2 regions of the Kocuria sabuli genome follow, and region 1 is predicted to be linked to the other one. Evidence: riboswitches for the same ligand, from Rfam matches in the RefSeq annotation. Region 1 holds a riboswitch; the other holds the start of a gene.
What was found. A riboswitch is a leader RNA that binds a small molecule or an ion and turns the genes downstream of it on or off. The one in region 1 is predicted to bind cyclic di-AMP.

Region 1 (11,958 bases):
ACCCGATGCGGCCCTGGGTGATCCTGGCCCTGGTGGTGGCCTTCGTCGGGTCGATGCAGACCTTCCTCAACGTCGCCGTGTGGGTCTACCTCTCCGAGGTGTTCCCGCTGCACATGCGCGGCTTCGGGATCGGGGTGTCCGTCTTCGCGCTGTGGATCGCCAACGGCATCCTCTCGCTCTACTTCCCCTCCCTGGTCAACGCCGTCGGGATCACCGGCACGTTCTTCCTCTTCGCCGGAGTCGGCGTGCTGGCGCTGATCTTCGTCTACACACAGGTCCCGGAGACCCGGGGACGCACGCTCGAGGCGCTCGAGGAGGACGTCTCGACCGGCGCGATCTACACGGTCAAGGCGAAGGACTCATAGGAGGCCGGGAACACCCTGGCACGAGGAGGGCCTCCGGGTGGGGCGTGGCGGATCGAAGGGCCACACCCCCACCCGGAGGCTCTCCCGTTCCCTGGACACTCCAGTGGACACGCGTGCGCAACCGTCCACGGCGGGGTCCTGCGGGGCGCCCGGGACCGCGGCGGCGGGGCTCAGCCCACCTTGGTGAGCGGGGCGTAGCGCAGCAGCAGCCGTTTCTCGTCCCCGCCGAAGCGCACCTTCGCCACGGTCTTGTCGCCGGCCCCCTCGACGGAGACCACGGTCCCCTTGCCGAACGCCTTGTGGTCCACGGTGTCGCCGACGGAGAGGCTGGGGATCTCCTTGTTGGGCTGCACCCGGCCCGCCGCCGTGGCCCGGGACGTGCCCATGCGCTCGAAGGCCGCGCCGGAGGAGGCCGCGGCACCCCAGTAGGAGCCCCGCATCGGGTCCCGCTGTGCGGCGCCGCCGTGCAGGGAGGATCCCCACGGGGCCGGGGCCGAGGACCCCTCCCGCTTCCAGTCGACGAGCTCCGCCGGGATCTCGTCGAGGAACGGGCTGGCCGGGTTGTACTGGGACTGGCCCCACATGGAGCGGAACTCGGAGCGGGTGAGGTACAGGCGCTCCCGGGCCCGCGTCAGGCCCACGTAGGCCAGTCGCCGCTCCTCCTCCATCTCCTTCTCGTCCGTGAGGGACCGCTGGTGGGGGAACAGCCCGTGCTCCATGCCGGTGAGGAAGACCACCGGGAACTCGAGGCCCTTGGCGGTGTGCAGGGTCATCAGCGTGACCACGCCCTGCGCCCGGGCCTCGGCGACCTCCGCCGCGATCTGCTCGGCGCTCGGCCCGTCCCCCGAGGCCCCCGCGGGCCGGTTCGGGATCTGGTCGGCGTCGGCCACGAGGGAGACGTGCTCGAGGAACTCGGGCAGCCCGGCGTCCGGGCGGTCCCGCTCGAACTCCCGCACCACGGCGACGAGCTCCGCCAGGTTCTCCACCCGCGACTCGTCCTGCGGGTCGGAGGACCCGCGCAGCGCGGCGAGGTAGCCCGACTGCTCGAGCACCGCCTCGAGCACCGAGGCGGCACCCGAGCCCTCGGCGACGGAGGCGAGGTCGTCCATGAGCTGGACGAACGCCTTGACCGCGTTCAGCGACCGGGTGGCCATCCCGGGGGCCTCGTCGGCGCGGCGCAGCGCGTCCATGAAGGAGATCCGCTCGCGCTCGGCGAGCGCGGCGGCGGCGCCCTCGGCGCGGTCCCCGATGCCGCGCCTGGGCTCGTTCACGATGCGGCGGACGGTGATGTCGTCGTCCGGGTTCACGATCGAGCGCAGGTAGGACAGGGCGTCCTTGATCTCCTTGCGCTCGTAGAAGCGGGTGCCGCCCACCACCTTGTAGGGCAGGCCCACGCGCATGAGGATCTCCTCGAGGGAGCGGGACTGGGCGTTGGTGCGGTAGAAGACGGCGACGTCGCCGGGACGGTAGCCGTCCTCGTCCTGGAGGCGGTCGATCTCCTCGGCGATGAACCGGGCCTCCTCGTGCTCGTTCTCGGCGGCGTAGCCGGTGATCTTCTCGCCGTCGCCGGACGCGGTCCACAGCCGCTTGTCCCGGCGCGCCTTGTTCTTGGCGATCACGGCGTTCGCGGCGGTGAGGATGTTCTGGGTGGACCGGTAGTTCTGCTCCAGCAGGATGGTCCGCGCCTGCGGGTAGTCCTGCTCGAAGTCGACGATGTTGCGGATGTCGGCCCCGCGGAACGCGTAGATCGACTGGTCGGAGTCGCCCACGACCGTCAGCTCGGCGGGCGGCACCGGACTCGCCCCGGGGCCGGGCTCCGCGCCCGTCCCGACGAGCTCGCGGACCAGCGCGTACTGCGCGTGGTTGGTGTCCTGGTACTCGTCGATGAGCACGTGCCGGTACCGGCGCCGGTAGTACTCGGCGACCTGCGGGAACGCCCGGAACATGTGCACGGTCTGGCCGATGAGGTCGTCGAAGTCCATCGCGTTGGCCGCGCGCAGCCGCTCGGTGTAGCCGCGGTAGACCTGGGCCACCGCGCTCTCGAAGGGATCCGTCTCGGAGACCCGGGCCAGGTACGTCTCGTCGTCGACGAGCTCGTTCTTCAGCGCGGAGATCCTGTGCTGGATGCTCTTGGGCGCGAAGCGCTTCGGGTCGAGGTCGTGCTGCTTGGCCACGAGGGTGATCAGGCGCAGGGAGTCGGCGGAGTCGTAGATGGAGAAGGTCGACTTCAGTCCCACGCTCGTGGCCTCGCGGCGCAGGACCCGCACGCAGAACGAGTGGAACGTGGAGATCGACATCGACTTCGCGGACTCCCCCACGAGCTCGACCACGCGCTCCCGCATCTCGGCGGCGGCCTTGTTCGTGAAGGTGATCGCCAGGATCTCGCCCTGGTGGGCCCGGCCCGTGGCCAGGAGGTGGGCGATCCGGTGGGTCAGCACGCGGGTCTTGCCGGATCCCGCGCCCGCGACGATCAGCAGCGGGGCGCCGGAGTGCTCGACGGCGGCCCGCTGCGGTTCGTTGAGACCCTCCACGAGGGCCTCCGCGGAGACGGCGCCCCGGCGTGGCGGGGCGCTCGCGCCGGGGCGCGCCACGGAGGCGGAGGGCAGGAGCGGGTTGTCGAAGAGGTAGTCCATCGTGGCCCCAGTCTACCGAGGCCCGGGGACGCCGGGGCCGGCCTCAGACGAAGTGCAGCTCGAGCCGGTGCCGCCCGTTGTCGTCGTCGACCCACAGCTCCGAGTCGGCCACGGTCACCCGCACGGGCCGCTTCAGCCGGATGTCGTCGTCGAACTCCACCGCCTCGGAGTCCTCTCCCCCGTAGACGGTGTCCAGTTCCCGGCTGGCCGGGTCGAGGTGGCGGATGGCGTCGTTGCCGGTGTCGGCGATCACGACCGAGCCGTCGTAGAGGATCTGCAGGTCCTCGGGGTGGTCGAGCTGGGCGGTGTCCGCCGGCCCGTCCGCGAAGCCCTCGCCGGCCCGGCCCACCACGGTGCAGACCAGCGGTCCGCCGTCGGGCTTGTCCGTGTCGATCTCGATGCAGCGCAGGGACGAGGAGTCGCGGTCGACGAGCCACAGGGTCCCGCTGCCGTCCTCGGTGATCGAGACGGTGGCCGCGAACTTGGCCTGCCCCGCCTTGCCGTCCCGCCGGCCGGGCTCCCCCGTGCCCGCGAACTCGTACAGCACGTCGGTGTACGGGTCCCAGCGGAACAGCCGGTGGAGCGACGGCACCGCGGCGATCACGGCCGAGAGCTTGTGCGACCACACCATGTCCGCGATGGGGGCGTCGCCGAGGACGGAGCAGTCCACCGTGCGGCGCACCGTCTCGTGGTCCTTCTCGAACAGCGTCAGCACATTGCCCTCGGTCAGCCGCATGAGCAGGCCGTCCGGGAGTCCGATGGACAGTTCCATGACCGGCACCTCCGTGTCGTCCTCGTCGAACGCCCGGTCGTGGGCGGCCGGGCCGTACCTCCGCCGGCCCGAGGCCGGTGCGGGTGGCCTCAGCCTACTCCTGGGCCCGTGCGTTCGGCGGTGGACGCGCGACCGGATAATGGGGGCATGGGACTGACACGGGCGCAGAAGGCACGCAAGCACGGCAGCACGGCCCTCCCGGGGCCGCCCCGGGGGACGCGCCTGCACGAGGCGCGCCCGGGCGAGCTGCGGCCGCGGCCCACGCGGTCCAGCTCCGGGCTGGTCGTGGGCGTGGCCATGGGCGTCTCCGCGCTCCTGTGGCTGTACGTGCACGCCTGGGTGCTCCCCCTGCTCGGCGCCTCCGCCGCGGACGGCCTGCTCCTGCCGGAGTGGATGCCGGGCGGCTTCGACCAGGCCCACGCGCAGCGGCTCGCCGCGGCCCTCGGCGAGCCGGGGCGCGCCCAGTACGAGGCCGTGCACCGCTCGTCCGGGCTGCTCGCCCCGCTGTTCGTGGGTCTGGCGTGGTTGCTGTTCGTCGCCCTCCACACGGCCTCGCGCGTCCGCCGCTGGCTCCGGTCCGCGGTCGTGCTCGGCTTCGCGGCCGTCTCCCTGGCGGGCAACGCGGCGATCGACGCCGCGCTCGCGGACCCCGGGGACGGCTCCGCCGTGGCCGCGGCGTCCGCCCTGGTCGTCGCCCGCTGGGTGCTGCTCGTGCTGCTGCTGGCCGTGACCGTGGCCACGGCGGTGGAGGCGCTGCGGCGCCGGGTGCAGGAGCCGCCGGCCGAGGACGCCCCGCGCTCCCGCAGCGGGTCCGGCCCGCGCCCCTGACCGCGGCCCCGGACGGAGGACGCCCCGGACCGGGTGGTCCGGGGCGTCCGTGCGTGCCCCCGATTGGATTCGAACCAACGACACCGGCTTTAGGAGAGCCGTGCTCTATCCCCTGAGCTACGAGGGCGACGCCGAACAGTCTAGGTGCTCCCCGGGGGCCCCGCGAACCTGTCGCGTCTAGGATCGGTCGCATGCCCGTCTACATCGATCCGCCGCTGTGGCCCGCCCACGGGACGCACTTCTCGCACCTGGTCTCCGACGCGTCGTACGAGGAGCTGCACGCCTTCGCCGACCGGCTGGGCGTGCCCCGTCGCGCGTTCGACCGGGACCACTACGACGTGCGGGGCAGCCTCTACGACGCGGCGGTCGCCGCGGGGGCCCGGCCCGTCGAGGGGCGTGAGCTCACGCGCGTGCTCCTGCGCAGCGGGCTGCGCGTGCCCGCACGGGCACGCCCGGAGCGGATCGCCCGGGTGCTGCGCCGGCGGTGGGACGGGCGGTTCCCCGCCCTGCCGCAGCTGGGGGCGGAGCTGGTCGAGCGGTGGGGCGAGCCCCACCGCCACTACCACGGCCGCTCGCACCTGCTGGCGGTGCTCGAGGCGCTCGGGCAGCTGGTCGCGGAGACCGGGGAGTCCCTGAGCCCGGAGCAGCACGACGCCCTCGTGCTCGCCGCCTGGTTCCACGACGCCGTCTACGCGGGCCGGCCCGGGCAGGACGAGCGGGACTCCGCCGCGCTGGCCCGGGACCGGCTGACCGGCGCCGGCCTCGCGCCCGGCGTGGTCGCCGAGGTGCAGCGGCTGGTCCTGCTGACCCTCGACCACGCGGCCGGGCCCGGAGACCTCCCCGGGGCGCTGCTGCTCGACGCGGACCTGGCGGTGCTGGGCTCGGCCCCCGGGACGTACGAGGCCTACACCGCCGGCGTGCGCCGCGAGTACGCCCACGTGCCCGACGACGACTTCGCGGCCGGGCGGCTGCGGGTGCTCGAAGGGCTGTGGCGGCAGCAGCCGCTCTACCGCACGCCGGCGGCGCAGCGGCGCTGGGGCGCCGGCGCGGCCCGGAACCTGGCGGACGAGATCCGCCGGCTGCGTGCGGCGGAGCGCCGCGCCTCCCCGGGGGCGACGGGCGACGTGGAGGTCCTCACCATCACGGCCGTGTGCCTGCACGACGACGACGGAGCCCTGCTCACGGTGCGCAAGCGGGGCACGGACCGCTTCATGCTGGTGGGCGGGAAGCTCGACCCCGGGGAGTCGCCGGCCGAGGCGGCCGTGCGGGAGACCGCCGAGGAGGTCGGGCTGCACCTGCACCCCGGACAGCTGCGGCTGCTGGGCGAGTTCGAGTCCCCCGCCGCGAACGAGCCCGGCACGTGGGTGCGCTGCACGGTGTTCACGGCGCCCCTGACCGGGCACCCGGTGGCACGCGCGGAGATCGAGGAGCTGCGCTGGCAGCCGCTGGACGACACCGCGCTCGCCGCGCTGCCGGACGACCTCGCCCCGCTGCTCCGCGAGCACGTCATTCCGGCGCTGCGCCGCTCCCCCGGTGGGCCGCGGCCTCGTCCGCGGAGCGGCGCCTCCGGTGGAGCAGAATCCCGGTGAGCAGGCCCAGCACGATGCCGACGCCGCCGAGGACGGACAGCCACATGGCGGCGTGGCCCACGAACGCGGCCACGACGAACCCGGCCACGATGCCGGGCACGGCCCCGCCGATCATGCCGTAGGCCATGTAGGCGTACTCGCGGTCGAGGCTCGTGCGGGCGTTGCGGCTGTAGTCGGTGGGCATGGGCCCATCCTATCGGCGTCCGCTCCCGCCGGCCGGGGCCCTCAGCACGGGTCCCGGCCGGCGAGCAGGTGGCCGAGGGGAACCGTTAAACAGCGGGTGCGCGGTTCCCGTCTGGCCGACCAGGAACCGCGCACCCGAAGCGGTGCTCGCGTGCGGTCAGCGCACGCGGACGAAGACGGGCCCGGAGCCCACGTTGACGCTGTCGACGACGGTCGTGCCGCCGTTCCAGCCGCCGTGGACGGCCTTGCCGCCACCGATGTAGACGCCGATGTGGGCCATGCCCATGCCGCCGTCGGCGTAGTAGACGAGGTCGCCCGGCTGGGCCTGGCCGGCGGAGACCTGGGTCCCGAGGCTCAGGTAGGAGGCCGGCCAGCCGTGGTGGTTGATGCCGGCGGCGCGCAGCGCGTTGGTGACCGCGGCCGTGCAGTCCTGGGCCACGCCGATCTGACCGAGGGCCGCCGAGGCGATGGTGGCGCCCTTGCCGGAGGCGGAGCTCTGCGGGGTGACGGTGCGCTCGGCGACCGGGGCCGGGGCGGGCTTCGGCGCCGGCGCGGCCACCGGGGCAGGCTTCGGTGCCGGGGCGGCCACCGGAGCGGCGACCGGGGCGGGCTTCGGCGCCGGCGCGGCCACCGGGGCCGGCTCGGGCGCCGGAGCGGCCTGGACCACGGGGGCCGCGGGCGCCTGGGCCACGGGGGCGGCGGCGGGAGCGGCCTGGGCCACGGGGGCCGCCTGCACGACCGGCTGTGAAGCGGGGGCGACGACGGGCTGGGGGGCCTCGGCCTTCTTCGCCGTCTCGGGCTCCGCCTTCTTCTCGGTCTTCGCCTCCACCTTCTTCTCGGCCTTGGTCACGTGGGCGACCGGCTCGAGGGACACGGTGGGGGCGGCGGAGGGGGTCGCGGCGGCGACGGCCGACAGCGGGGCGTCGGCGGCGGCCTCCTGGGCCGGGGCGGCCTGCACGGAGACGGTGGTGGCCAGGGCCAGGCCGGAGAAGGCCGCGACGGCGGCCGCGGTGCGGGCCTTGCCGGTGAGGAGCGAGCCGATGCCGTTCGAGGAGTTCAGATCACGAGTCATGAGGGGTTCAGGAGGCTTTCTGGAGGGCCGGGCGGATCTGCCGGAGCGGTGCGATGACAGCACGGACCACCCCGCGCGGTACGCGGGGTGCTGCGGTGTCCGGCAGCGCGGTGATCCGGATCAGGAGCACCGCGCACGGCGGGCGGAGGAGGAGCGGGGAGGTACGGCGTCCAGGAGGACGAGCGGCGCTGCACCCGGGGAGACGGGCGGCGCGGGTGGGACCCGGGAGCGCGGGTCCCGGCGGTCCGGAGCGGACCGGGGGCCCTCCGCGGCGACCGTGCGGTCACCGCGGAGGGCGGGCCGGATCAGCTGACCCGGTAGTAGCCGTCGAGCTGCATGGCGTTGACGGAGTGGATCTGGGTGCCCTGCGACGGGTTCAGGGCCGAGATCATCTTGCCGCCGCCGATGTAGATGCCCACGTGGCCCCCACCGTTCTGGGAGACGAGGTCGCCGGGCTGCGGGGCGGACACGGGGGTGGCCGCGGCGAACTGGGCCCAGGTGGTGCGGGGCAGGTCGATGCCGTGCTGGGCGAAGACCCACTTGGTGAAGCCGGAGCAGTCCCAGGCGCCGAAGGCGGTGCCGCCGTAGACGTAGGCGCTGCCGATGCCCTGGTGGGCGGTGCCGACGACCCCGCCGGCGGCGGGGGTGATCTCGGCCGTGGTGGTGGACTGCGGGGTGACGCTCGCGGCGGCGGCCTGCTGCGGGGCGGCGGCCGGGGCCTGGTAGGCCGGGGCCGCGGGCTGCGCGGCGACCGGGGCCTGGTAGCCGGACGAGGCGTAGGTGGCCAGCGAGGCGGCGGCCGGGGCCGCGTAGGAGGCCGCGGGGACCTCTGCGTAGGCCTGGGCCGGAGCGATGGAGCCGATGATCGCGGCGCCGGCGGCGGCGGCGATCGTGGTGTTGCGCACGGCGTTCGAGGTGGTCTCGGCGCGGTGGCGGGCAGTGTTCTGCTTGAAAAGCGACATGGGTGAGTTCCTCCCTTTGCCTACGAGGTGAGCTGTCGGATTCGGGTGGGAGACACCCGGCCGCAGAGCGCACGCGCTCTGAACGACTTAACCCCAAGGTCCCGGATCAACCGGGACCGAAAATGGTTCCCCCGCTTCTGCCAAGCAGTTTCTGTGCATTGGCCCCGAGCACCGGCAGAATTCGGCGATGTGCTCGAGGGCGCCGATCCGACCAGTGATCAGCACGAAGTGAACAGTACATGACCGGTTACGGAAGTGTCACGTTTTGATCACGGCCGATAACAGCTTTGCATCGTGGATCGGACAGATAGCCGCGCATTGTGTCCCGGGCGCGTATCAGTGGGGTGCGCCGGCCATCTGTGGAGTCCGGTTCCCGACCCCGGGATTCCGCCGCTCACCAGGCCTTTCGCCGCGGACGGGACCGGACCGGGCGCACTGGCCGAAAGTGGCTTGTGAAGGTGCCCACAACCGTGCTCGGGCGCCTCCGTCCAGGGCCCGAGCGGGGGTGCGGCAGCTCAGGGGGCGATGACGCGGATGGCCGCGGCGGTGCGCACGTCGATCTCCGCGGACCGGCCCGTGGCCGGCACCTCGATCCGCACCCGCTCGCCGTCCACGCGGGCCCGGACCACGGCCCCGGTAAGCACCCCCACGTCGCTCAGCACGCCCAGGAGGGCCGCGTCGGCCTGGACCACCTCCGGCAGCAGGGCCACGGTGTGCGTCCCGTCGGGGACCGTCCGGGCGGCGTCGAGCAGGGACGGGTGACCCGCCGCCGCGGGGCCCTCCTCGACGCCCAGCGCGCCCAGGCCCGGGATCGGCGTGCCGTAGGGCGAGTACCGGGGGCTGTGCAGCAGGTCCACCAGCCTCCGCTCGACCTGCTCGCTCATCACGTGCTCCCACCGGCACGCCTCGTCGTGGACCTGCGCCAGGTCCAGGCCGATGACGTCGGCGAGGAGCCGCTCCGCCAGGCGGTGCTTGCGCATCACCTGCACCGCCCGCTCGCGGCCCCGCTCGGTGAGGACCAGGGACCGGTCGGAGCCCACCGTCAGCAGGCCGTCGCGCTCCATCCGGGACACCGTCTGCGAGACGGTGGGACCCGAGTGGTCGAGTCGCTCGACGATCCGCGCCCGCATGGGCGTGATGCCCTCCTCCTCGAGCTCGAGCACCGTGCGCAGGTACATCTCCGTGGTGTCGATCAGGTCGCTCATGCCTCAGTCATCCTTCGTCCGGCCGTCCGGACCGGGGGTCCCGCCCGGGCCGGTCCTCCCGCACGAGCTTAGTCCGCGCGCCCCGGCGGCGGAGGGGCCCGCGCCCGGGTGGGGCAGAATGGGCCGGGGCCCCGGTCGCGCCCGCGCCCCCGCGCGGCGCCCGCGACCGCCGCCCGTCACCAGCCGCACGTCCGTCACGAGGGAGCGCCCGTTGCCCGCACACGTCACCATCCCCCAGCACCTGCTCCCCGCCGACGGCAGGTTCGGCGCGGGCCCCTCGAAGGTCCGCGCGGAGCAGGTCGAGGCCGTGGCCCGTGCCGGCGCGGCCCTGCTGGGCACCTCCCACCGCCAGGCACCGGTCAAGCAGCTCGTGGGCACGGTGCGGGAGGGGCTGGCGCAGTTCCTCGGCCTGCCCGCCGGCTACGAGGTGCTGCTGGGCCTCGGCGGGGCCACCGCGTTCTGGGACGCCGCCGCCTTCGGGCTGGTCGAGCGCCGGGCCCAGCACCTGACGTTCGGCGAGTTCGGGGCCAAGTTCGCCCAGGTCACGGACGCCGCGCCGTTCCTCGAGGCCTCCTCCGTCGTGCAGTCCCTGCCGGGCACCCGCCCGGAGCCGCGGGCGGAGGAGGGGGTGGACGTCTACGCGTGGCCCCAGAACGAGACGTCCACCGGCGTGGCCGCGCCCGTGCACCGGCCCGCGGGGATCGGGGAGGACGCGCTCGTGCTCGTCGACGCCACCTCGGCGGCGGGCGGAATGGCGGCGGACGTCTCCGCGACGGACGTGTACTACTTCTCCCCGCAGAAGAACCTCGGCTCGGACGGCGGGCTGTGGCTGGGCGCCTTCTCCCCCGCGGCGGTCGAGCGGATCGAGCGGATCGGCGGCTCCGGGCGCTGGATCCCCGACTTCCTGAAGCTCACGGCGGCCCTGGAGAACTCGCGCAAGGACCAGACCTACAACACCCCCGCGCTGGCCACGCTGGTGATGCTCGACGAGCAGCTGCGGTGGCTCAACGGGCAGGGCGGCATGGCGTGGGCCGCCGCCCGCACCAAGGAGTCCTCGGACCTGGTGTACGCGTGGGCGGAGGCCTCGGCCCACGCCGCCCCGTTCGTGCCCCGCCCGGAGGACCGCTCCACCGTCATCACCACGGTGGACTTCGACGGGACCGTGGACGCCGCCGCCGTGGCGGCGGTGCTGCGCGCCCACGGCGTGGTGGACGTCGAGCCCTACCGCAAGCTGGGGCGCAACCAGCTGCGGATCGCCACGTTCGTCTCGATCGAGCCCGACGACGTCGCCCGGCTGCTGCGCTGCATCGACCACGTCGTCGAGCAGCTGCGCGGGACGGGCGGCACCGGACGCTAGCGGGGCTCCTCCGGAGCGGGGTCCCCGGCCGCGGGGCCCTGCGCGCGCAGCCGCAGCCAGAACGGGGCGCCGACCAGGGCCCCGCCGAGCCCCGCCGCCACGGCGACGCCCATGCCCCACCGCGGCCCGAGGGCGTCCGTGATCCAGCCGACCACGGGCGCCCCCACGGGCGTGCCGCCCATGAAGATCGCCATGTAGAGGCTCATCACGCGGCCGCGCATCACCGGCGAGGTGGTCGACTGCACGTAGGCGTTGGCGGTCGTCATGATCGTCAGCGAGGACAGCCCGCACGGGACCAGCCACAGCGCGAACACCGCCAGGGTGGGCGCCGTGGCCGCCCCCAGGCAGCTCAGCGCGAAGACGGCGCTGCCGCCGTAGACGTAGCGCAGCCGGGCGCGGCGCCGCCGGGCCGAGAGGAGGGCGCCCGCCACCGTGCCGACCGCGAGGACTGAGTTGAGCGCCCCGAAGGTCTCCGAGCCGCGGCCGAACTCGGGACCGGCCATGGCCGCCAGGAACACGGCGAAGTTCAGCCCGAAGGTGCCGATGAGGAAGATGGTGACCAGCACCGCCACGATGTCGGGGCGGCTGCCGACGTAGGCGAGGCCCTCCCGGATCTGACCGCGCCCCCGCCCGGAGCGCGGCATCCCGCGCAGCTCCTCGGTGCGGATCGCCAGGATCGCGGCGAGCATGGCGCCGAAGGTGAGGGTGTTGAGCAGGAACACCCAGCCGGACCCGATCGAGGCCACGAGCACGCCGGCCGCGGCGGGCCCGATCATCCGGGCCGCGTTGAACGAGGTCGAGTTCAGCGCCACGGCGTTGGAGAGGTAGTCGTCGTCGACCATCTCGGAGACGAAGGTCTGGCGCACGGGCCCGTCGAGGGTGGAGGCGACGCCCAGGGCCAGCGCGAAGGCGTAGACGAGCCCCAGGCTCGCCACGCCGGAGAGCACGGCCACGCCCAGGCCCGCGGCGAGCGCGGCCATGGCCGTCTGCGT
Region 2 (11,958 bases), on a different contig from region 1:
AGGGCGGGCACCAGGTTGCCCAGGACACCGGCGGCCAGCACACCCGGCCACCGCATGGTGGTGGCGCCCGCGAGCACGGACACCGTCTCCGCGAGCACCGGGACGGGCCGGGTGGCCAGCACGGCCAGCCACCCCCATCGGCCCAGCAGGCGCTCGGTCCGGGCGCGCAGGCGCGGGTTCGTGAGCCGGCGCATTGGATCCCGGACGACGCGCCCCGTCAGGAAGCCGATCAGCGTGGCGGCGGCACCGCCCAGCAGGGACAGTCCTGCCCCTCCCCAGACGCCGAACAGCGCCCCGTGGGCGATCATGACGAGGCTGGAGGGCACGGGGATCACGACGTCGAGGCTCAGCAGTCCGACGCCGATTCCCGCCGCCAGGGCGCCCGAGCGGCGCATCAGTGGCACGGGGTCGGTGAGCACGGGGATCTCGAGCAGCACGGCCAGGACGTACAGACCCAGCACCACGGCCAGGACTCCGCCCGTCAGCAGCAGGTAGCCCCTCACGGTTGCTCCGGCCGGCAGCGCGGCCTCTGTCCTCGGTGCATGGCGCGGCCCTTCCGCAGGGGCTCCGGAAACGGCTTCCCCGGGTCGTCGCCCGGCCCGGGGTGTCCGACACCGTCACTATAGGACGCTCTGCACCGTCACGGCTTCTGTGCCGTCCTCATCCGGGTTGCGCCTCTGTCCGGGGCGCAGTCACCGAGGAAGACCAGGCTGCGCTGCAGCGTGTGCCACCAGCCGTCCCAGCCGAGCTCGTGCAGCGGCACCCGGTCCTCCGGGGGAATGGCCAGGCGTCCGATCACCGTGTACACCGACAGCACAGCGGCTGTGGCGACCACCAGGAACAGGTCCGTCATCATGGTGAGCTCCTTGCGTGTCATGCCGGCCCAGTCCGGCTTGTTCTCACGCTGACAAGCCTCGTCGAGTCGCATCAGCCGCACGAGTGGCAGAAATGACGACTGTCGGTCATTTTCTGCCATCTCTGCCGGTAGGTCGTCTCGCAGTCAGGCAAGGGACGCTCATTCGGCCGTGGCCGCGATCGGGACCGGTGGTCTCGGCCGCGTTGTCGCGGCCGAGGCGGTGCTCACGAGATGGTCGCGAAGCGACGGCGGTACTGCTGCGGGCTGAGCCGGCGGATCCGGGTGAAGTGGTGGCGCAGCGTGGCCGCGTTGCCGAAGCCCACGTCAGCGGCGATGCGCTCGACGGGCAGATCGGTCTCCTCGAGGAGCTGCTCGGCCCGGTGCAGGCGCCGTGCGGTGATCCAGGCGTGCGGCGTCGTGCCCGTCTCGTCCCGGAATCGGCGGGCAAAAGTGCGCGGGGACATGGCCGCGCGCCGGGCCAGGGCGTCGACGTCGAGCGGCTCATCGAGATGTTCCATGATCCAGGTGAGCAGCGGGTCCAGCGTCTCGGCCCGGTGCTCGGGGACCGGGTCCTTGATGAACTGGGCCTGTCCGCCCTGGCGCTGCGGCGGCACGACCATGCGCCGTGCCACGGTGTTGGCCGCCGCCGAGCCGAACTCCTGGCGCCACAGGTGCAGGCTGGCGTCGAGGCCCGCGGCGGTGCCGGCGCTGGTGAGGATGGTGCCGTCCTCGACGTAGAGGACCTCGGGCACCACCTGTGCGGCGGGGAACCGCTCGGCCAGTTCGCCGGTGTGCATCCAGTGGGTGGTGCAGCGGCGACCGTCGAGCAGGCCGGCCGCCCCCAGCACGAAAGCGCCCGAGCAGATGGACATGAGCCGGGCGCCACGGTCGTGGGCCGTGCGCAGCGCCTGGAGCACGTCCGCCGGGGCCGGGACGTGGCGGGACATCGCCGGGAGGACCACGAGATCCGCCTCGGCCACCCGGTCGAGCCCGTGCTGGACCGCCAGGTCGAAGCCTGCGATCGTGCGGACCGGCCGCCCGTCGGGGCTGCACACGGCGAAGTCCATGACCGGCAGGCCGTCGGCGGAGCGGTCGATCCCCCAGGCCTCGCAGGCCACACCGAGCTCGAAGGGGGAGACCTCGTCGAACACGATGACGGCCACGTTGCTGATCATGGATCCATGCTCCCAGGCGCCTGGCAGGAAGTCGATGGCAGTCGGAAAGTTGACACTCGCGGCGGGACGGGCAGGCGAGGAGAATCGAGGCCATCAGCATCGATGCGTGGGCCGACGGGAAGAGGACGGTGAACGATGGAGAGCACGGGTGAGGGCGAGCGCTCGAAGGTGGCGGTTTTGGGCGCGACCGGGCAGCTGGGCACACGGGTGGCGGCACATCTGCGCGAGCGAGGGTCCGACGTCGTCGAGGTCTCGCGCCGGCAGGGCACCGACGTCTACTCCGGTGAAGGTCTGGACGCCGCGTTCGGCGGGGTCTCCACCGTGGTGGACTGCCTCAACCTGGAGACGCTGTCCCGCCGTCGTGCCGTCGACTTCTTCACCACCGCCGCACGCAACGTGCTGGCCGCGGCACAGCGGACGGGAGTGTCCCGGATCGTGTGCGTCACGATCATCAACGCCCGGGAACCCGAGGTGCACCGGTGGCTCGGTTACTACGCGGGCAAGGCCGCCCAGGAGCAGGCCTACCGTGCCGGGCCGGTCCCGGTCACCGTCGTGGCCTCGGCGCAGTGGTACGAACTGGCCGAGACCCTGCTGTCGCAGATCCGCATCAGCCCGTTCTCCGCGGTGCCCGGGATGCGCTCCCAGCCGCTGGCCGCCGAGGAGGCCGCCGCGTTCGTCGCTGACCTTGCCGTGGAGCCGGACGGCACTGCGACATCCGACGACGCCGTCATCGCCGGGCCCGAGGTCCGCGACATGGCGGAGCTGGCCCGTGCGATCAACCAGCGCCGAGGAGGGCGCCGGAAGGTGCTCCGGGTGCCGGTGCCCTTCAGTGCCCTCGGCAACGGGGGCCTCCTGCCCCAAGGGGACTTCACGACCGCCCCGACCCGGTTCGAGGACTGGCTCCGCGCCACCTCGTGAGGGTTGTGCCCGCCGGTGCCTGCGTGCGTGTTCCGGGCGGCACGATCAGCTCAGACGGCAGCCGTCGAGTAGCCCGGTTCACCGACTCGTCCGGCCGGCACGGCCCATGGTCCGTCCTTGCCGAGTTGCGTACCATCACTCGGCGGCCTCGAGCAGGTCGTCCAGGATCCGGTTGCGCGGCGTTGACCCCCAAAGAGGGGTTTCTTGAGATCGACACCAAGCTTCTTGATGACGATGTCGAACTCGACGCCGCTCCGGGGCAGCAAGCTCTGCCTGACGATCCCGCCGCCAACGCTGTCATCCGCAGTGCCTTCCAGTCTGACTGGAGGGCACCTGGACAAACTCTTATCGCTGTGTGCGTCCGATCCTTGCATATGCTCGCTGTTCTGTTGGAGATGCTGCTGGTCATCGGATCCCAGCCCTCTTCCGGGCGGTCGACCGCGGGACGGGTTCTGGCCGCCGTCTGCGCCACCGCGTACGGAGGACTGGTCGCCAGGGATCGGCGCGGCAATGTCCAGTGGTGGCTGCAGCACAACTCGTCGCTGTCGGGATCAGTAGGGCCGGGGATCATGGGCCTGTGTCGTCGTCAACGACGAGCGCTTCATGGAGGATGCTCTCTCAGGGTGTCGTCCGAGGCCGCTACGGTGGGAATAGCGCAGATGCATGGGACTGGCCGGTGAGAGCGCGGCAGAGGAGCAACAACGTGGACAGGAACGTCGAGCAGTATGCCGGGGGAACTCTGGCCCGTCCACAGGGGCGGGACCGGCAACTGGCTGGGGCTGGCCGTAGCGTGCAGGACGGCCAGGTGTGGGACGGCGAGGTCCTAACCCTGGACGACTTAGGGGCAGTCCTTCCATCGGGTGGCGGACCCGCGATCGGCAGTGTTGTAGTTGAACTTGCCGGGGTCCGGAGGGTCGGCGGTACCGCAGGCCCTCCGCGGTTCGTGCAGCGCCGAATCGGGTGGTTGGCTCAGCGGGACGGATTGGTGATGATCGAAAGCCATTTGGGTCTCCGCGCTCGGCCTGACGGAAAGTTCACGCGCGCGGGACGCTGGACCCAGCACGCGGTTGACGTGCTCGATGCCTCCGCCCTGCCGCAACGTACTGTGGGTGACGTGCGGGACGACGCCCTGTCCGGTCTCGGCGCCGAGGTCGATGCACGGCACCAAGAGGACTCGGAGGATTCCCGGGATCCGATGCTGGCGTCCGGCCGGCTCGCGCTTTCGTATCTGCCGCACGACGTTCGTCTGGGAGTGGCCCAGATTGTTCCTTCGCCCGAGTTCTGCATCGGTCGAGCCGTGCGCCACACGGATGGCTCCGGTGCCATCTCTCGGCACCAAATCCAGGTTCTCACTCTGCAGGGCCGGCGGGGTGTCGTAGTGGTGGCCTCTACTCAGGGCACCAGTGGGTGGTGGCAGGTCGAACAGGTCACGTACGACCTCCTCATCCGTCCCGGCACAGCACTGTCCGGCGCGGAACGATCCGGGGAGATTCCCCGGTGACCGCAGGGGCCGGCGCGCGGACCTACTATGAGATCCTCGGCGTCGCCGAGGACGCCACTGAGCAACAGATTCGTGACGCCTATCGGGCGAGAGCTCGCGCTGTCCATCCCGACGCCGGTGGCAGCACCGAGGACATGGCTGCCATCAACTCGGCGTACCGAGTGCTCCAGTCCCCCCATCGCCGCGCGTCCTATGACACCGTGCTGGCTAGGGACCGGGCCGCCGCGGAGGCAGGCGGCGACCCGGATGCAGGGACGGAGCCGCCGCCGACCAGATCGCCCACGTGGGGCCGGTCTGCAGGCTGGGGCGACCCGTCCGGATCGTCGAGGGCAGGACGCGTTCCCCGGCGACCTACGCCTCGGCGTCCGGACCCGCGCAGGCCGCCGTCACGGGAATCGGATTTCCCTCGGAACGGGCGGGCCGGTTCCGATCCGGTGCTGGACGTCGACCCGGACGGGCTGAGCTGGCACCCAGTAGACGAAGCCATTTCGGTAATCCCGGGTCCGCCGCGGTGGCTCCCGCGACAGCGCCGAACACGGATCCTCGCGGGGGCCTTGGTGCTTTGGGCCCTTTGGATGGCGTTGCCGTTGCTCACCGGGTCGTGGGTCGTGGTGCCCTGGTTGGTCGCCTGGACGGTCACGCTGTTCCTCTCCCGCTCCGGTTGCATCGGTGCGGGGGTGCACATCGTCGCCGGTGTGACAGGACTTGGCCTCGCGGTGGTGCTGCAGGGTGGGATGTCGGACGAACCCTCATCTCGCGTGGCCCAAGCATGGCTCGTCGCCGGGATGATCCTCTACTTCGTGGCCGGTGCCGCCTGGCGCCGACCGGCGCAACCGCTGCCCCGTTACCTGCCGATCCCGGAGGCCGGTATCCGGGAGTACTTCCGCTGGGGCCACGTGGATCCGGTCCAAGCCGGGACCACAGCCACCGCGCGACAGGCCGCAGCCCTCACATGCCAATTGATCGACATGCTGAGGTCCCGTCTACCGGGACTGCGAATGGCTGTCCGGGTCGGGACGTCTCGGGGCCGACCGGTGCCCCACGTTCTCGTCTGCGGGCGCCGGATTGCGCTGGTGTACTCCGTGCTCGGTCTGACTGGTGACTACCGCTGGGATCGGGGCACGCTGGCGTACATTGCCCCCACCGGTGCCACGGAAGCTCTGTTGAGCAGTCCGGGCTCCGACCTGGCCGACATGCGGACTCTATTCCCCGAAGCCCGTGTCCGAACCTGGGTGGTCGTGCACCCGGCCGGGAACGCCGATCCGAATCTGCTCGTCCAGGGGCAACCCCGTGGTGTGCGGGTGACCTGGGCCCAGGACTTTCTCGAAGAAGTCGGCTCCTGGTTCTCGGCCGGTTCCCCGACGATCGTCCGTCAGGATCTGCTCACGCGCCTGGTGCACACGACGGTGTGACCGTGCCGAGAGCCCGTCCTCGTGCATCGGCCCGGATCGCGTCTGCTCCTCGTTGGCGCGAGGATACGGCCTCGGTCAGAGGCGGAGGGCCGCCCGAGCGGACGCCTGGCCCTCCTGAGGAACCGTGACGGCCGTTCCGTGCTCGTTGGACACGGTGCCAAGCTGCGCTAGCACGTTTCAGCAGCCCTCTGTGCTCCTCCAAGCGTTCGTGGCAGACGGGAAACTAGAGAGGCGGGTCTCCCGCACGGCGCGCACTATGTGCCGGTGGAGAACGAGCGTGGAGGATCTTCGATCACGCCCTCGCCGACCGCCGGGACGGCCTGGGCCGGGAGGTCCGGCACAGGTCTGGACGATATTCAACCAGGCGTCGGTGTCGGGCTCATCGGCCGTGACGTCGCAATCCTTCCAGCGGTCGATGATATGGAAAATACCGTTCTCGTCAACCTGCGCGGTGCCGCCGGTCTTGCGAACCATCGGTCAGGGAGGAGCGCTACGAAGGTTCTACCTTGTCCCCTTGCGCCGGGTGGTCAGGTGCCGGTCCGTAGCCATCCCAGTGCTCGTCCGACCTCGATCGGCCAGAGCTCCTGAACGTTGAGGAGCCGCTCGAGGATCAGGTCCCGGTCGACGATTCCCTGCTGGAGCAGAGCGCCGACGAACGCCTGGTCCTTCTCACGGTAGGCCAGCAACTTCGCCACACACAGGTCTTCCTTGTCCAGGCACAGGCCAGTGAACTGTTCGCCGGTGCCCACCTTGCGGGTATTCTCATTGCTGACCACGACCAAACGCTCGCGCCAGCCATCCGGCAGCTTCGCCGTCGTGTCGTCCACGCCGTCCAGGAAAAAGCCGTGTGTCTGGTCGAAGTCCGACCACTCGCCGGCAACCGCCGAGAGCTCATCGGACAGATCGAGGACCGTTTGCGGATCGTCGTCGATGGGCAGGATGTCGACCTCCGTGGACATCGTGGCTTGATCGGGCAGCTCGTCCTCGTGTAAGGAACCCAGGATTGACTGGGAACCCACGATGATGACCTGGTCTCTGCGGATGATGCTGCAGGCGGCGCGGATCGCGTGCTCGAGCTGGTAGCGGTGCACTCAGCGTCTCGGCAACGACTTCAGGATGGACAGCCGTTCTGCCTGGCTGATCAGGCCCCCCATTGGGGAAACTTCACGCATCTCAATGCTGCCGGGGTCGGCAGAGGCCAGGACTGTCCTAAGGGTCTCCACATCGTGGGTGTCCACGATGCGGCGCCAGCGGTCAAGGTTCTCGACGTGCGGATGCCCTTGCACCGAGCTGCTGAGTCGCTCGAGGTTCTGAAGGATCCGCGGCGTCCAGGAGGACAGGGTCTCCTCGTTCAGCCTGGAGACCAGCGACCGGTGCAGCATCAGGGTGCGCAGGCTGGACCAGCTCATCTCGGTGTCCTGGGACATCGCTCCTCCGCTCCTTCTAGTAACCGAATTCTACCGTCGGACAGGATTTCCGTGCGAGCCAGCGGCTCATCCGCCGGCGCTCAGGTGAACCTTCCCAAACCTGCAGACAAAATGGTCACCGGTTCAGCTCCACCGATCAGTGGGGTCCCTCCGGGGATGGGACTCAACGGCCAGGGGTGTAGGGAACTCAGGTGGGATTCGGGTGTGCGGTTCCCCGTCGGGACGACCGGGAACCGCACACCCGGCTCTGGTGCGTGGGGTCAGCGCACGCGGATGTAGACGGGACCGGAGCCGACGTTGACGGTCTGGATGACCGTCTGGTTGCCGTTCCAGCCGCCGTGGACGGCCTTGCCGCCGCCGATGTACACGGCGATGTGGGCGAAGCCCATGCCGCCGTTGGCGTAGTAGACCAAGTCACCGGGCTGGGCCTGGGCGGCGGAGACCTGGGTGCCGAGGCTCAGGTAGGAGGCCGGCCACCCGTGGTGGTTGATCCCGGCCGCGCGCAGGGCCTTGGTGACCAGGGCGGTGCAGTCCTGACTCACGCCGAGCTGGTTCTTGGCCGCGGCGGCGATGGTCGCGGCCTTGCCGGACTGGGACTGGGTGCTGACCAGTTGCTGGGGAGCTGCGGCGGGGGCGGCCTGGGCTGGGGCCACGCTGCTGAGCGTCAAGGCGCCGGCGGCGAACGCCAAGGTCGCGGTGCGTCCGATGCGGAACGAGCTCTGGGCGCGGTGGCGGGGCGTGCGGGACTGGAAAACGGGCATGAGTGATGTCCTCCCTCTTGCCTGCGAGGTGAGCTGTCGGATGCGGGTGGGAGACACCCGGTCGCAGGGTTGGGGGCCCTGACGACTTAACCCCTAGGTCCCGGGGGTGGGACCCTTCATGGTTCCCCCGCTTCTGCCGAGCGATGTGTTCTGGGGGCCCCGGGCACCGGCAGAATTCGGCGATGTGCACGGGGGCACCGATCGGAGAGGCGATCGACACGAAAGGGATACTAACCGAAAAATAACGGAAAAGTCACATTTTGATCACGGGTGTGTCTCGGCTTCTGCGCCGGCCCAGCCGTGCACCCCCGCACCCAGCCGGGGTTGCTTGGTGGGGCGCGCCGATGGAGATCCCCAAAAGGCTCAGCTCGGGACGAAAGTTGCCTTGACCTGCGGTTCTACCCAACTCGTGCCAGCGGGCGAGCGCGCTCCGTCCCTGGAGCGGGGTGTCCGGTGGTGACATCCGCGTCATGGCGCGACAGTTTGCCGGGAAAGCTCCACGGAGCCTTTGATCGTCGACGTGAGCGGCCTTTCTTCTTCGGATCGGAAAGGACGCTTTCTTTAGTCCGTCCCAGGGTCCACTCAGTAGTTCACTAAAAGAAAAATTGTATTCGTGATGATTGCCCAGGGTGGATCGGCTTTCTTTACGGACGCTTCCGGGGCGCGTGCTCTGCATCGCGTGCCATGTGTACATCGGGGCGGTGCTCGAAGAGCCTTCCCGCACGCGTGGCCACTCCTCACACTGTCGTCGACAGCGGGGGGCGCCCCGGGCCTGGCCAGCCGGCGCCGGCCTGGGCGATGTCGAGCCAGGCGTCGGCGTCGGGTCTCACCGCGACGAGCTCCCGTCCTGACGGTGCCGCCGCCGGGTGGCGAGCAGGGGGAAGTCCAGGGCCGGGCCGTGGACGCGCTGAGCCGCCTCGGCCGGCTCTGAGGCCCGGGTCTCGTCCTCGTGGGTGAGCTCGACGCGGAACGGCTCGGCCGGCGGTTCCAGTCGACGCTGGCGGAAGGCGTAGTCGCGGGTGGCCACGCCCAGGTGGGCGACATGCCGTAGCCAGTGCGAGGCGACCGGGGCGACCCCGAGGGCGTCGCGGACGTCCTAGCCGTGGGCGAAGGTCTCCATGATCCGGGCGCTGGCCATCATGGGCGCCCCCATGGGCGGGCCGATCCACGGAATGCGCTCGCCCTCTGTCAGGGCTGCGAGCCGCTCGAGCACGCGGCGCCGACTGTCCTGCCAGGACGCAGGATCTCGGCCGGGGCCGGGCGGTGCCCTCCTCAGCGGCCGGGTCAGGGCAGGTCCTCGGGGAACTCTACGACGAATGGCCTCGCATATGTCTGCGGGCGGGCGAGGGCGGTCTGGGCAACTCCACCACCCTGGCAAAGTCATCGGCGACTAGAGGCCAGATCAGCCGAAGACCGTCCTCGACCGAGTCGATCCTCTCCACCATGGGGCCGAAGACGACAAAGTCATGCGGAATGATCCTGCTGGCCCTGTCCCGTCGCTCCAAGGGATCGGGGAAACGCAGTGCTCCCTTCTCGGCGACGCGGCGCCAGACTTCCGATTCGCCCTCGACGTTTCGGAAGAGGTCGTCGTAAACCGGGAGCGGGTCGCTGTATCCCCCGTCGCGGAGGAACCGGAACCCCCAGGTACGCCCTCGAGTGGCCCAGATGAGGGTCATCAGGGGCTCCTGAGAAAGATCTTTTGGTCTTCTGCATTTTCCAAATCGATCTTAAATTGGGTCAACGTGGCCTTCAAGTAGTCCCGCCTGGCGAGTGCGTCAGCGTTGAGTGCTCGGAGTTTGTCCCCGGCGACGTTCGCCGCATTGTTCACGACGTCAGGATTGAGGAGGCTCAATACCAGACCGATCTTGCCAGCCCGCTTGCTCTTGGTTCCGAGTAGTGCCGCAACCATGAGCGGGACTGCGCCTTTGGTGACCAGTTTTTCGCCGACTCGTCCGGGGAGTAGTTTCAGTTGGGCCCACCGGACATGTCGCTCGAACGGGAGTAGGGCAGCCAACGGCAGGATCAGCTCCAGGCCGATGCGCTTGGTCACCTCAATCCTGCCCGGCTCGAACTTCGCCGAGGAAATCAGCATGAAGTCTTCGCCGACTGACAGTGCATCGTTGGACTCCACCAGTCCGGCGATCACCCTGCGGAGTTCGTCCACGTCATCGGATGCCTTTTCTACAAGAAGGTCCCTAAAGGCGAACACATCCATGTCCGGCAGCAGATCGGACTTCGACAGGGCCATTATCCAAATGCGCGGGAACTCGCTGAGCGGTTTACCATCCTCCAACAAGTCGTCTTTGAGCGACAACAGTCCGTTGCGGAAGTTGGTGAACAGCGACTTTAGATACCGTTCTTCCTCTCCCGAGTGGTCGAGCAACCGTTGGCCGTCCACCAACAACAGCGCGATGTCAGAGCTCAGCAGATCTCTGAACGCGCTAATCCTGCGCTGGGCTTCTTCTGGTCCGCTGACGCCCTCCTCGAACCATTCTCCTGGGTAGTCGTGCCAGACAAGGCGCAGGGCGTCGAAAGGACGGCTCTTCATTGCTTCAGCATCTGCCCCATCCTTCAACTTGACGGAAAACGAGTAGGACGTAGCAGAGAAGCGATTCTGATTGGGCAGTTGAACAGCATTCTTCATCCCCAGATAATTTCGGTGCAGTCGATTCCCCTGCCCGAAGTTATCAGCCACGACGTGGAACAGGTTCTCCCGCAGGTAATCGGGTTCTTGCGCAGCCCCATAGAACGAAGAGAGCATGACAGTCTTACCGCTACCGCTCTCACCAAACACCGCAATGTGCTGCTCGAGCGCTCTGCTTCGTCTCATACAGAGAGCGTACGGGAGTCGACCTCCGGCAATGTGATCGCTCCCGCCGCGCCGTTGATCGTGTCCACCAAGAAGAACACCATGGCAGCTAAGTGGCGCCAATCTCTTCACTGCTGGATCAGTACTGACGTGTGGGCATGTCCAATAGGAACGAAGATGAATCAGGTGGAGCGCCGGTTACTCCGCCGGATACGCCCACTCCCAACCTTGAGTTCCCGGGCTCTGCCCCAGAAGGTCAGGGAGGATGATGACCCCTTCAGGGGTGGGGACGTCGAAAATGAGTGTGCCTTCGGCCTTTTCTCCGGCATGGACGTCCGTTGCGATGGCCGACCCTTCGGGTAGGCAGCCGTAGCCGTTGCCGATGATGTCATTGCCAGGGGTGACGGTCCCGTCCTTGTCCACCGTGCGGAAACCGCCCTGGCGCATGCTGACCGAGTCGTACAGCACTCCGGCGTCAGCCAGCGTGCTGTGAGGCGAAACTTCCACCGAGACGTCCATGACGACGAAGTGGCCGTTCTGCGGGTCCCGGATGTACGAGCCCGTGCAGACGGGATCGACCTCGATGGACTTCACCGTCATGGTTGCCAGCTCACCATAGCCAGGTGCGGAAGCTACTGCGGTGGCTCCCGGCTTCATCGGAAGTGTTCCGCGTTCCGTATGCTCGCCGGTCTCTACATCACTGAAGTCCAGGCTGGGTGAAGGTGATGCATTGGTGACAGCGCCTTCCTCTGCTTCGAGGGCGGCGGTCTGGTCCACCGAGGAAGACGCACCTCCGAGCGAGCCGACGATGACACCGAGCACGAAAGTGAAGCCCAGGACCACGACGCCTCCGATGGAGGCAAGAACCCACGGCCAGACCCGCTTCTTGCGTGGGGCGGGTGTAGGTGACTTCATCGGGTAGGACATGCGGGACTCCGAAAGGGTGTAGAGGATTCGATTTTGCGAATCTACTAGGTGAGGGGTCTCTACCCGGCATTGAAAACGGTTTCAATAGTCCGACTTCAGGGGTAGGGGGAGGCAAGCCCGCCGGCGATGAGGATCATGGCAGCCATGACGAGGCAGAGCCCGTCTCAGCGGC

Region 2: it holds a riboswitch for cyclic di-AMP, as region 1 does, so the genes downstream of both, RE027_RS10665 (NlpC/P60 family protein) here and RE027_RS10045 (C40 family peptidase) in region 1, are expected to answer to the same signal.

Annotation. Positions count from the first base shown of each region.
Region 1 is NZ_JAVHZE010000008.1:111,955-123,912, forward strand. It holds gene RE027_RS10005 (sugar porter family MFS transporter) at 1-365, shown strand, start outside; gene pcrA (DNA helicase PcrA) at 536-2,998, opposite strand; gene RE027_RS10015 (NHL repeat-containing protein) at 3,042-3,770, opposite strand; gene RE027_RS10020 (hypothetical protein) at 3,918-4,598, shown strand; tRNA gene RE027_RS10025 (tRNA-Arg) at 4,653-4,725, opposite strand; partial or broken gene RE027_RS18290 (DUF4031 domain-containing protein) at 4,790-5,671, shown strand; partial or broken gene RE027_RS18295 (NUDIX hydrolase) at 5,756-6,187, shown strand; gene RE027_RS10035 (hypothetical protein) at 6,105-6,371, opposite strand; gene RE027_RS10040 (NlpC/P60 family protein) at 6,528-7,442, opposite strand; gene RE027_RS10045 (C40 family peptidase) at 7,748-8,404, opposite strand; cyclic di-AMP (ydaO/yuaA leader) riboswitch at 8,410-8,599, opposite strand; gene RE027_RS10050 (metal-dependent transcriptional regulator) at 8,920-9,609, opposite strand; gene serC (phosphoserine transaminase) at 9,821-10,966, shown strand; gene RE027_RS10060 (MFS transporter) at 10,963-11,958, opposite strand, start outside.
Region 2 is NZ_JAVHZE010000009.1:91,493-103,450, reverse strand. It holds gene RE027_RS10710 (TVP38/TMEM64 family protein) at 1-503, opposite strand, end outside; gene RE027_RS10705 (hypothetical protein) at 641-877, opposite strand; gene RE027_RS10700 (helix-turn-helix domain-containing protein) at 1,081-2,031, opposite strand; gene RE027_RS10695 (SDR family oxidoreductase) at 2,167-2,949, shown strand; gene RE027_RS10690 (hypothetical protein) at 3,938-4,450, shown strand; partial or broken gene RE027_RS10685 (DnaJ domain-containing protein) at 4,357-4,635, shown strand; gene RE027_RS10680 (hypothetical protein) at 5,026-5,862, shown strand; gene RE027_RS10675 (DUF6036 family nucleotidyltransferase) at 6,390-6,953, opposite strand; gene RE027_RS10670 (hypothetical protein) at 6,954-7,289, opposite strand; partial or broken gene RE027_RS10665 (NlpC/P60 family protein) at 7,550-7,939, opposite strand; cyclic di-AMP (ydaO/yuaA leader) riboswitch at 8,056-8,242, opposite strand; gene RE027_RS10660 (hypothetical protein) at 8,877-9,077, opposite strand; gene RE027_RS10655 (maleylpyruvate isomerase N-terminal domain-containing protein) at 9,147-9,434, opposite strand; gene RE027_RS10650 (hypothetical protein) at 9,358-9,726, opposite strand; gene RE027_RS10645 (ATP/GTP-binding protein) at 9,726-10,880, opposite strand; gene RE027_RS10640 (hypothetical protein) at 11,058-11,786, opposite strand.